One region of the Actinosynnema sp. CS-041913 genome, then DNA from elsewhere that is predicted to be linked to it. Evidence: riboswitches for the same ligand, from Rfam matches in the RefSeq annotation. Region 1 holds a riboswitch; the other holds the start of a gene.

What was found. A riboswitch is a leader RNA that binds a small molecule or an ion and turns the genes downstream of it on or off. The one in region 1 is predicted to bind glycine.
Region 2: it holds a riboswitch for glycine, as region 1 does, so the genes downstream of both, gcvT (glycine cleavage system aminomethyltransferase GcvT) here and gcvH (glycine cleavage system protein GcvH) in region 1, are expected to answer to the same signal.

What each region holds. Positions count from the first base shown of each region.
Region 1 is NZ_CP192037.1:8,242,655-8,247,060, reverse strand. It holds gene ald (alanine dehydrogenase) at 293-1,399, opposite strand; glycine riboswitch at 1,629-1,720, shown strand; gene gcvH (glycine cleavage system protein GcvH) at 1,862-2,242, shown strand; gene ACQPZF_RS37030 (L-serine ammonia-lyase) at 2,248-3,612, shown strand; gene ACQPZF_RS37025 (hypothetical protein) at 3,634-4,032, shown strand; gene ACQPZF_RS37020 (glutathione peroxidase) at 4,051-4,406, opposite strand, start outside.
Region 2 is NZ_CP192037.1:7,215,873-7,220,278, reverse strand. It holds gene ACQPZF_RS32330 (helix-turn-helix transcriptional regulator) at 187-675, shown strand; gene ACQPZF_RS32325 (hypothetical protein) at 905-1,246, shown strand; gene ACQPZF_RS32320 (DUF3817 domain-containing protein) at 1,268-1,570, shown strand; glycine riboswitch at 1,639-1,726, shown strand; glycine riboswitch at 1,728-1,816, shown strand; gene gcvT (glycine cleavage system aminomethyltransferase GcvT) at 1,922-3,022, shown strand; gene glyA (serine hydroxymethyltransferase) at 3,032-4,297, shown strand.

The sequences.
Region 1 (4,406 bases):
TCCATCGGCCGACCGGGCGTCGTGACTTACCCGTTACGCGGTGAATTCACTCGTTTGCTTGAGGCCGGCCACGGGCTGTGGTGCACGAGGTAAAGATCTGTGCGTCAAGTGGGCGGGGCGGCTGGGCACGGCGGCCGGTTCCCGGCTAGAATTGGCCGTGCGGCCCGCTCCCAGTGACCCCCAGGCTGGTTGAGCGGGCCGCCTTTCGTTCTCCGGACAGGCGAGTCGTTCTCCGGACAGGCGAGAAGGGGCGGCCACCCGACGCGGTGGCCGCCCCTTCTTCCGGTGGTGGTCAGACTTCGAGCGGGGTGTGGGTGAGGCCGTGCGCCTCGGCGACCGGCTGGTTGGTCAGCAGGCCCTCGTGCGCGTTGAGCCCCAGCGCGAGCGCCTTGTCCGCCCGCAGCGCGGCCTGCCAGCCCTTGTCGGCCAGCGCCACGGCGTAGGGCAGCGTCACGTTGGTCAGCGCGTAGGTGGAGGTGCGCGGCACCGCGCCCGGCATGTTCGCCACGCAGTAGAACACCGACTCGTGCACCTGGTAGGTCGGGTCGGCGTGGGTGGTGGGCCGGGAGTCGGCGAAGCAGCCGCCCTGGTCGATCGCGATGTCCACCAGCACCGAGCCGGGCTTCATCTCCGCCACCAGCGCGTTGCTGACCAGCTTGGGCGCCTTCGCGCCGGGCACCAGCACCGCGCCGATGACCAGGTCCGCCTCGCGCACGGCCTGCTCGACCGAGTAGCGGTTGGACGTGACGGTGCGCAGTTGCCCCCGGTAGAGGGCGTCGATGTGGCGCAGCCGGTCGACGTTGGTGTCCAGGATCTCGACGTCCGCGCCCATGCCCACGGCGATGGTCGCCGCGTTCAGGCCCGCGACGCCGCCGCCGATCACGACCACCCGCGCCGGGTGCACGCCGGGCACGCCGCCGGGCAGCACGCCCCGGCCGCCGGACGGCTTCATCAGCGAGAACGCGCCCACCTGCGGCGCCAGCCTGCCCGCGACCTCCGACATCGGGGCCAGCAGCGGCAGCGCGCCGTTCGTCGTCTGCACGGTCTCGTACGCGATCGCGGTCGTGCCGGAGTCGAGCAGGGCCTGCGTGAGCGGCTGGTCGGCGGCCAGGTGCAGGTAGGTGAACAGCGTCTGGCCCTTGCGCAGCAGCGGGTACTCCCGGGCGATGGGCTCCTTCACCTTGAGCACGAGGTCGCCCTCGCCCCACACCTCCTCGGCGGTGGCGAGGATCTTCGCGCCGGCCGCCAGGTACTCGTCGTCCGTGATGGCCGACCCGAGGCCCGCGCCCGCCTCGACGAACACGTCGTGACCGCGCAGGGTCAGCTCGTGGGCGCCCGCCGGGGTCAGCGCGACGCGGTATTCGTGGTTCTTGATCTCGCGGGGAACTGAGATCCGCACGGTGGGGCTCCTTCGGCCGTTGTTACCGCCAAAGCTCCGGTACCGCCATCCGGCTGTCATCGTTCCGGCCGCACGAACGGGCCCCCGTGCGGTTGTGCGGCCCGCACAACGAAGTGTGCCCGAACCGCCCTGGACATCTCCCCGGGCCCGCGTTGACACCCGTCCCGCCGGGGACTTAGCTTGCGTGCGTTCGCCCAACTGAACATCGGCCGCGGTGTCCCGTGACACCGGAACCCGAGCGGGAGAGCCTCCAGCGACTGTGGAGCGCCGAAGGAGCAAGTACCCCGCACACTCTCAGGCAACGAGAACCGCTCGGGTGAGGCGACTCTGGAAAGCGTGCTCGCGCGCGCACCCACGGTGCAAGCCGGGTCCGATCGACGGCACAGCCGTCGTGACGCCGCGGCGAAGCTCTCAGGTCCCAGGACAGAGAGGGGGCCTGGACGCGTGGACCGAGGAGCTGACGTGACATTTCCGGACAACCTGCTTTACACCCCCGAGCACGAGTGGGTCGACTGGACGCCGGGTACCCAGGACCCCGTGGCGATCGGCATCACGTCCTACGCGACGGAATCCCTGGGCGACATCGTGTTCGTGCAGCTACCGGCGGTGGGCGACCGCGTGAAGTCCGGCGAGGTGTGCGGCGAGCTGGAGTCCACCAAGTCGGTGAGCGACCTGTACGCGCCGGTCAGCGGCGAGGTCGTGGAGGTCAACACGGCGGCGGCGGACGACCCCTCGCTGGTCAACAACGACCCGTACGGCGCGGGCTGGCTGTTCAAGGTCCTCGTGGAGGACGCCTCGGGCCTGCTGACGGCCGCCAAGTACGCGGAACTCACCGGGGACTGAGCGCCGTGGCGATCAGCGTCTTCGACCTGTTCTCCGTCGGTATCGGGCCGTCGAGTTCGCACACGGTCGGCCCGATGCGCGCGGCGGCGATGTTCGTGGCGCGACTGGGCGGGCGGGTCTCGTCGGTGGACCGGGTGCACGTCCAGCTCTTCGGCTCCCTGGGCGCGACCGGGCACGGCCACGGCAGCCCCAAGGCCGTGCTGCTCGGCTTGGAGGGCCACCGGCCCGAGGACGTCGACCCTACGGAGGCCGACCGGCGGGTGGCGGAGATCCGGGCGACCGACCGGCTGCTGCTCGGCGGGGTCCACGAGGTCCCGTTCCGCGAGGACACCGACCTGGTGATGCACCGCCGCAAGTCCCTTCCGCTGCACCCCAACGGGATGAGCTTCGCGGCGTACCGGGGCGACGAGGTCGTGGACGAGGCCGTGTACTACTCGGTCGGCGGCGGGTTCGTGGTCGACGAGACGGCGACCGGCGCGGACCGGATCAAGCCCGACGAGACGCCGGTCGCACACCCGTTCCGGACCGGCGACGAACTGCTGGCGCGGACCCGCGAGACCGGGCTGTCCATCAGCGAGGTCATGCTGGCCAACGAGACGTCCTGGCGGTCCGAGGAGGACGTGCGGGCGGGCCTGCTGCACATCTGGGGCGTCATGCAGGAGTGCGTCGAACGCGGCTGCGGTACGACCGGTGTGCTGCCGGGAGGGCTGAAGGTGCGGCGGCGCGCGGCCGAGATGCGCCGGCGGATGGCGGCCGAGCACTACGCCACCGACCCGTTGCGCGTGATGGACTGGGTGACGCTGTTCGCGTTGGCCGTCAACGAGGAGAACGCCGCCGGCGGCCGGGTGGTGACCGCGCCGACGAACGGCGCGGCCGGCATCGTGCCGGCGGTGCTGCACTACTACACCCGGTTCGTGCCGGGCGCGTCGGACGACGGCGTGGTGCGGTTCCTGCTGACGGCGGGCGCGGTCGGCGTGCTGTTCAAGGAGAACGCGTCGATCTCCGGCGCGGAGGTCGGGTGCCAGGGCGAGGTCGGCTCCGCGTGCTCGATGGCCGCCGGCGGGTTGGCCGAGGTGCTGGGCGGCACGCCGGAGCAGGTGGAGAACGCGGCCGAGATCGCCATGGAGCACAACCTCGGGCTGACCTGCGACCCGATCGGCGGACTGGTGCAGATCCCGTGCATCGAGCGCAACGCGCTGGCGTCGATCAAGGCGATCACCGCGGCGCGGATGGCGTTGCGCGGCGACGGCTCGCACTTCGTGTCGCTGGACAAGGTCATCAAGACCATGCGGGAGACCGGCAAGGACATGAAGAGCAAGTACAAGGAGACCGCGCGCGGCGGTCTCGCGGTCAACGTCATCGAATGCTGAGCGCTCGCCAGGGGGAAGCCGATGCGTGAACACCTCGAACCGTTCCTCGGCCGGTGGGTCCTGGACCCGGGCCGCACCGCCTACTCCGGCGGTGTGCCGCCGAAAGAGGGGCGGTACGAGCTGCGGCTCGACGGCGACCAGTTGGTGGCCGTCATCGACGGCGTGCGGGGGACGGGGGAGCCGATCCACATCGAGTACCGGCTGAACCCCGGCGGGGACACCGCGCTGGAGGGCACCTACGACCGCGTCCGGACGATCGTCGAGCCGAACGCGTTGTGCACCATCCTGTTCGACGGGCAGGCCGAGGCCGCCAGGGCGTGGCGGATCCTCGGCGCGCCCGACGAGATGACGATCGTCCAGTCCTCACCCGACGTCGAAGGCGTGTGGCGGGACGACGTCTCGGTGTACCGCAGGGTTTAGGCCCGGTGTGCCGCAGGGCTAGGGGAGCACCGCTTCGATCGCCTTGACGACCGACCCGTCCTCGGGCTCGGTCGTCGGGCGGAAGCGGGCCACCACCTCGCCGGCCGGCGAGACCAGGAACTTCTCGAAGTTCCACGCCACGTCGCCGGCCGCGCCGTCGGCGTCCGCGAACGACACCAGCTCCGCGTACAGCGGGTGCCGGCCGGGGCCGTTCACCTCGACCTTCTCGAACATCGGGAACGTCACCCCGTAGGTCGCCGAGCAGAACTCGGCGATCTCCCCGGCCGTGCCCGGCTCCTGGCCCGCGAACTGGTTGCACGGGAAGCCGACCACCGAGAAGCCCGCGCCGCCGAACCGCTCCTGGAGCCGCTCCA
Region 2 (4,406 bases), 1.0 Mb from region 1:
CTCGCGAGGCCTCGGTGGTCTGGTCACCCGGGGTGACGGTCAAGTCCGACCGTTGCACCGTCTGGGTGGAATGAGGGCTATAACGCCCTGGTAACAGGGTTTTTGACAATCCAGGGTCTAGCGGTTGTCGGTACCCGCTAATACGGTGCGCTGCATTGGCTGATCTTCGACCGATGAGGAGGCAGAATGGTCGAGGACTCCGGAGTCGACGAGCTGCTGCGGCAGTGGGCGGCTGAGCGCTCGGACGACGCCGAGCTGCAAGAGGTGAACCGGATCAAGGACGAGTGGCTGGCCGAGGCCCCACCGTCCGCGCCGGGAATCCCCGTGCAGCGGGCGAATGGCGGGTCACGCGGACTGGTTCGGGTCGAGTCCGCGGACCCGGCGTACGTGGCGGCGATGAGGAAGCGGGCTCCCGAGGTGCCCGAGGTCCTGCTCGCGGCCGCCGCCAGCTACTGGCAGTTGGTGGGCGACCTGTCCGAGGCGGAGCTGTGGTGGGACGCGGGTATCAGCCCGTTGGACCAACGGGCTCTCGACTACCGGGCGGCCGGGCTCACGCCCGCCGACCTGGGACGTCGACTCGGACCGATGACGGTGCTCCAGCACCTGCGTCGGGGAAGCGCGGCGGCCTGGTGTGTGGCCAGGTTGCAGCGGCAGCGCCGGGACGGCGTTGCGTGAGGTTCGGGCGTCGCGCCGTGAGGGGCGCGACGTGAGTCGGGACTAGCACCAACCGGGAGGGCGGGCTCCTACGCGAGGAGCCCCTTCCGACGAGGACCCGGTGTCGACGGAAGGCCCGGTGTCGTCCGGTGCGGTGGTCCCGCGAAGTACTCTTGAGGGCGTGTCCACCCCTCCGCCCGACTCCCAGGCGACCTCGCCGCGCGAGCGGAGCGAGCGCCATTGGGCACCGCTGGGCATCGCTGTTGTCTGTTTGGCGTCGCTGGTGGTCTGCTGCGGGCTCGCCTACTGGCAGTGGGAGCGGTTCTCCGAGGCCGGGGGCACCTTCCAGAACCTCGGGTACGTGTTCCAGTGGCCGCTGTTCGGCCTGTTCCCCGCGTTCATGGTGTGGCGGATGCGCAAGCTCGCCGCCCAGCGCAAGGCCGAGGACGCCTCCGCGGAGCCGGTGGTGGACGTCCCGGAGCAGGTCGTTACCGTGGAGCCTGTCAGGACACCCGCGCACGACGACGAGGACGACGAGCTGGCGGCCTACAACCGCTACCTCCGGGAGCTCCACGCGCGGGACCAGCGGTGAGCGAAGGCGGTCGGTAGGGCGATGAGCGGTGCGTTGGGCCGGTTCCGGTTCATGGCTTACGTGGTCGGCGTCGGCCTGCTCGGGCTCGTGGTCGCGATGTTCGTCAAGTACCTCGGCGACAACGCCGGGATGATGGCGGTCGTCGGACCCGTCCACGGCTTCCTGTACGCCATCTACCTGGTCATCACGGTCGACCTGGCGCTCAAGGCGCGCTGGTCGCTCAAGGGCACCGCGCTGGTGCTGCTGGCGGGCACCATCCCGTTCGTGTCGTTCTACGCCGAGCGCAAGGTGGTCGAGAGCGTCCGGGCGGAGCGCGCCCTGTGACCGCCTCCCGGTTGACCGCGCCTACCAGGCACAACTAGCGTCTGGCGGTACCAACTGAACACGGCCGTCGATGTCGCGCGGGAGAGTCCCCACCAGGGGCGCCGAAGGAGCAACTCCTCCCCGGAATCTCTCAGGCACAGCTACCGCCCGACGAAGGCAACTCTGAAAAGCAGGCGTCACGCCTCGCCCACGGTGCAAGCCGCGCTCTGCGCGCGGCGAAGCTCTCAGGCTCATGACAGAGGGGGAGGCTCACTCGACGAGGAGTCTCCGATGGACCGTGTCATCCTTCGTAACGGCGACCCGGCCGACCCGGCCGGTCTCGTCGCCGTGCCCGCCATCAGGGAGGACCCCGTGGAAACCCGCCGGACGCCGCTGCACGCCGAGCACGAGGCGCTGGGCGCCCAGTTCACCGACTTCGCGGGCTGGCGGATGCCGCTGCGCTACGACAGCGAGCTGGCCGAGCACCACGCCGTGCGCACTTCGGCGGGCCTGTTCGACCTGACCCACATGGGCGAGATCGTGCTGGCCGGACCCGAGGCGGGCCGCGCGCTGGACCACGCGCTGGTGGGCCACGCGTCCGCGATCGGCGTGGGCCGCGCCCGCTACACCATGATCTGCCAGGCCGACGGCGGCGTGATCGACGACCTGATCGTCTACCGGACCGGCGAGCAGGAGTACCTGGTCGTCGCGAACGCGTCCAACGCGGCCGTCGTCTTCGCGGCGCTGGTCGAGCGCGCCGCGGGCTTCGACACGACGGTGGAGGACAAGTCGGTCGACTACGCCCTGCTGGCCGTGCAGGGCCCGGCGTCGACCGAGATCCTGTCCGGGCTGACCGCGACCGACCTGGCGGCGGTGAAGTACTACGCCTCGTACCCGACCGAGGTGGCCGGCAGGCCCGCCCTGCTGGCCCGCACCGGCTACACCGGCGAGGACGGCTTCGAGCTGTTCCTGGCCCCGGCCGACGCCCCGCACGTGTGGCAGGCGCTGCTGGAGGCGGGCCGGCCGCACGACCTCAAGCCCGCCGGCCTGGGCTGCCGGGACACGCTGCGCCTGGAGGCCGGCATGCCGCTCTACGGCAACGAGCTGAGCGCCGCCCGCACGCCGTACCACGCCAACCTGGGCCGCGTCGTGAAGCTCGACAAGCCCGGTGACTTCGTCGGCCGGGACGCGCTCGCCGCCGTCGCCGAGCGGGGCGCGGACGCGAAGCTGGTGGGGCTGAAGACCTCGTCCCGCCGTGCGCCGAGGCACGGCTACCCGGTGCTGGACGCGTCCGGCACGGTGATCGGGGAGGTCACCAGCGGCGCGCTCTCGCCGACGCTGGGGTACTCCGTGGCCATGGCGTACGTGACTCCGGGCCACACCGGGCCCGGCACCGAGCTGGCCGTCGACATCCGGGGCAAGCAGGAGCCCGTGGAAGTCGTCGCGCTGCCGTTCTACAAGCGAAACTCGTAGGGAGACCACATGTCCGAGCACTTCAACACCTCCCTCGCGGAGTTCGACCCGGAGGTCGCCGAGGCGGTCGCCGCCGAGTTGGGCCGGCAGCAGGGCACGCTGGAGATGATCGCCTCGGAGAACTTCACGCCGGTGTCGGTGCTCCAGGCGCAGGGCTCGGTGCTCACCAACAAGTACGCCGAGGGCTACCCCGGCCGGCGCTACTACGGCGGGTGCGAGCACGTCGACGTCATCGAGCGGCTGGCGATCTCGCGGGTGAAGGAGCTGTTCGGCGCGGGCTTCGCCAACGTGCAGCCGCACTCCGGCGCGCAGGCCAACGCGTGCGCCATGTTCGCCCTTCTCCAGCCCGGCGACACCATCCTCGGGCTGGACCTGGCGCACGGCGGCCACCTCACGCACGGCATGCGGATCAACTTCTCCGGCAAGCTGTACCACGTCGTGCCGTACCACGTGTCCGATGTGGACGGTCGGGTGGACATGGCGGAGGTGGAGCGGCTGGCCGCCGAGCACCGGCCGAAGCTGATCGTGGCGGGCTGGTCGGCGTACCCGCGGCAGCTCGACTTCGCGGAGTTCCGCCGGATCGCCGACTCGGTGGACGCCTACCTGATGGTGGACATGGCGCACTTCGCCGGCCTGGTGGCGGCCGGGCTGCACCCGAGCCCGGTGCCGCACGCGCACGTCGTCACCACGACCACGCACAAGACGCTCGGCGGCCCGCGCGGCGGCGTGATCCTGACCAACGAGGCCGACCTGGCGAAGAAGATCAACTCGGCGGTGTTCCCCGGCCAGCAGGGCGGTCCGCTGGAGCACGTGATCGCGGGCAAGGCGGTGGCGTTCAAGCACGCCGCGTCCCCCGAGTTCGCCGACCGCCAGCGCCGCACGGTCGAGGGCGCGAAGATCCTGGCCGACCGGCTGTCCCGGCCCGACGCGGCGGCGGCCGGCGTGAAGGTGCTGACCGGCGGCACGGACGTGCACCTCGTGCTGGTCGACCTGGTGGGGTCCGAACTGGACGGCAAGCAGGCCGAGGACCGCCTGCACGAGGTCGGCATCACGGTCAACCGCAACGCGGTCCCGAACGACCCCCGCCCGCCGATGGTGACCTCGGGCCTGCGGATCGGCACGCCCGCGCTGGCCACCCGCGGCTTCGGCGCGGCGGACTTCACGGAGGTGGCGGACATCATCGCGTCCGCTCTCCAGGCGTCTCCTGACCTGTCGGATCTCCGTGCGCGGGTTGAGGTCCTGGCGGCGAAGCACCCGCTCTACCCGTCGCTGTAAGGCTTTTCGCACGACGTGATCCCCTCGGCCCAACCCCAGGCCGAGGGGATCACGTTTTCGGGGGATGGTTTTCCTTGGCGCGTCAGGAGATCACTTAGGCGGAGGGTGC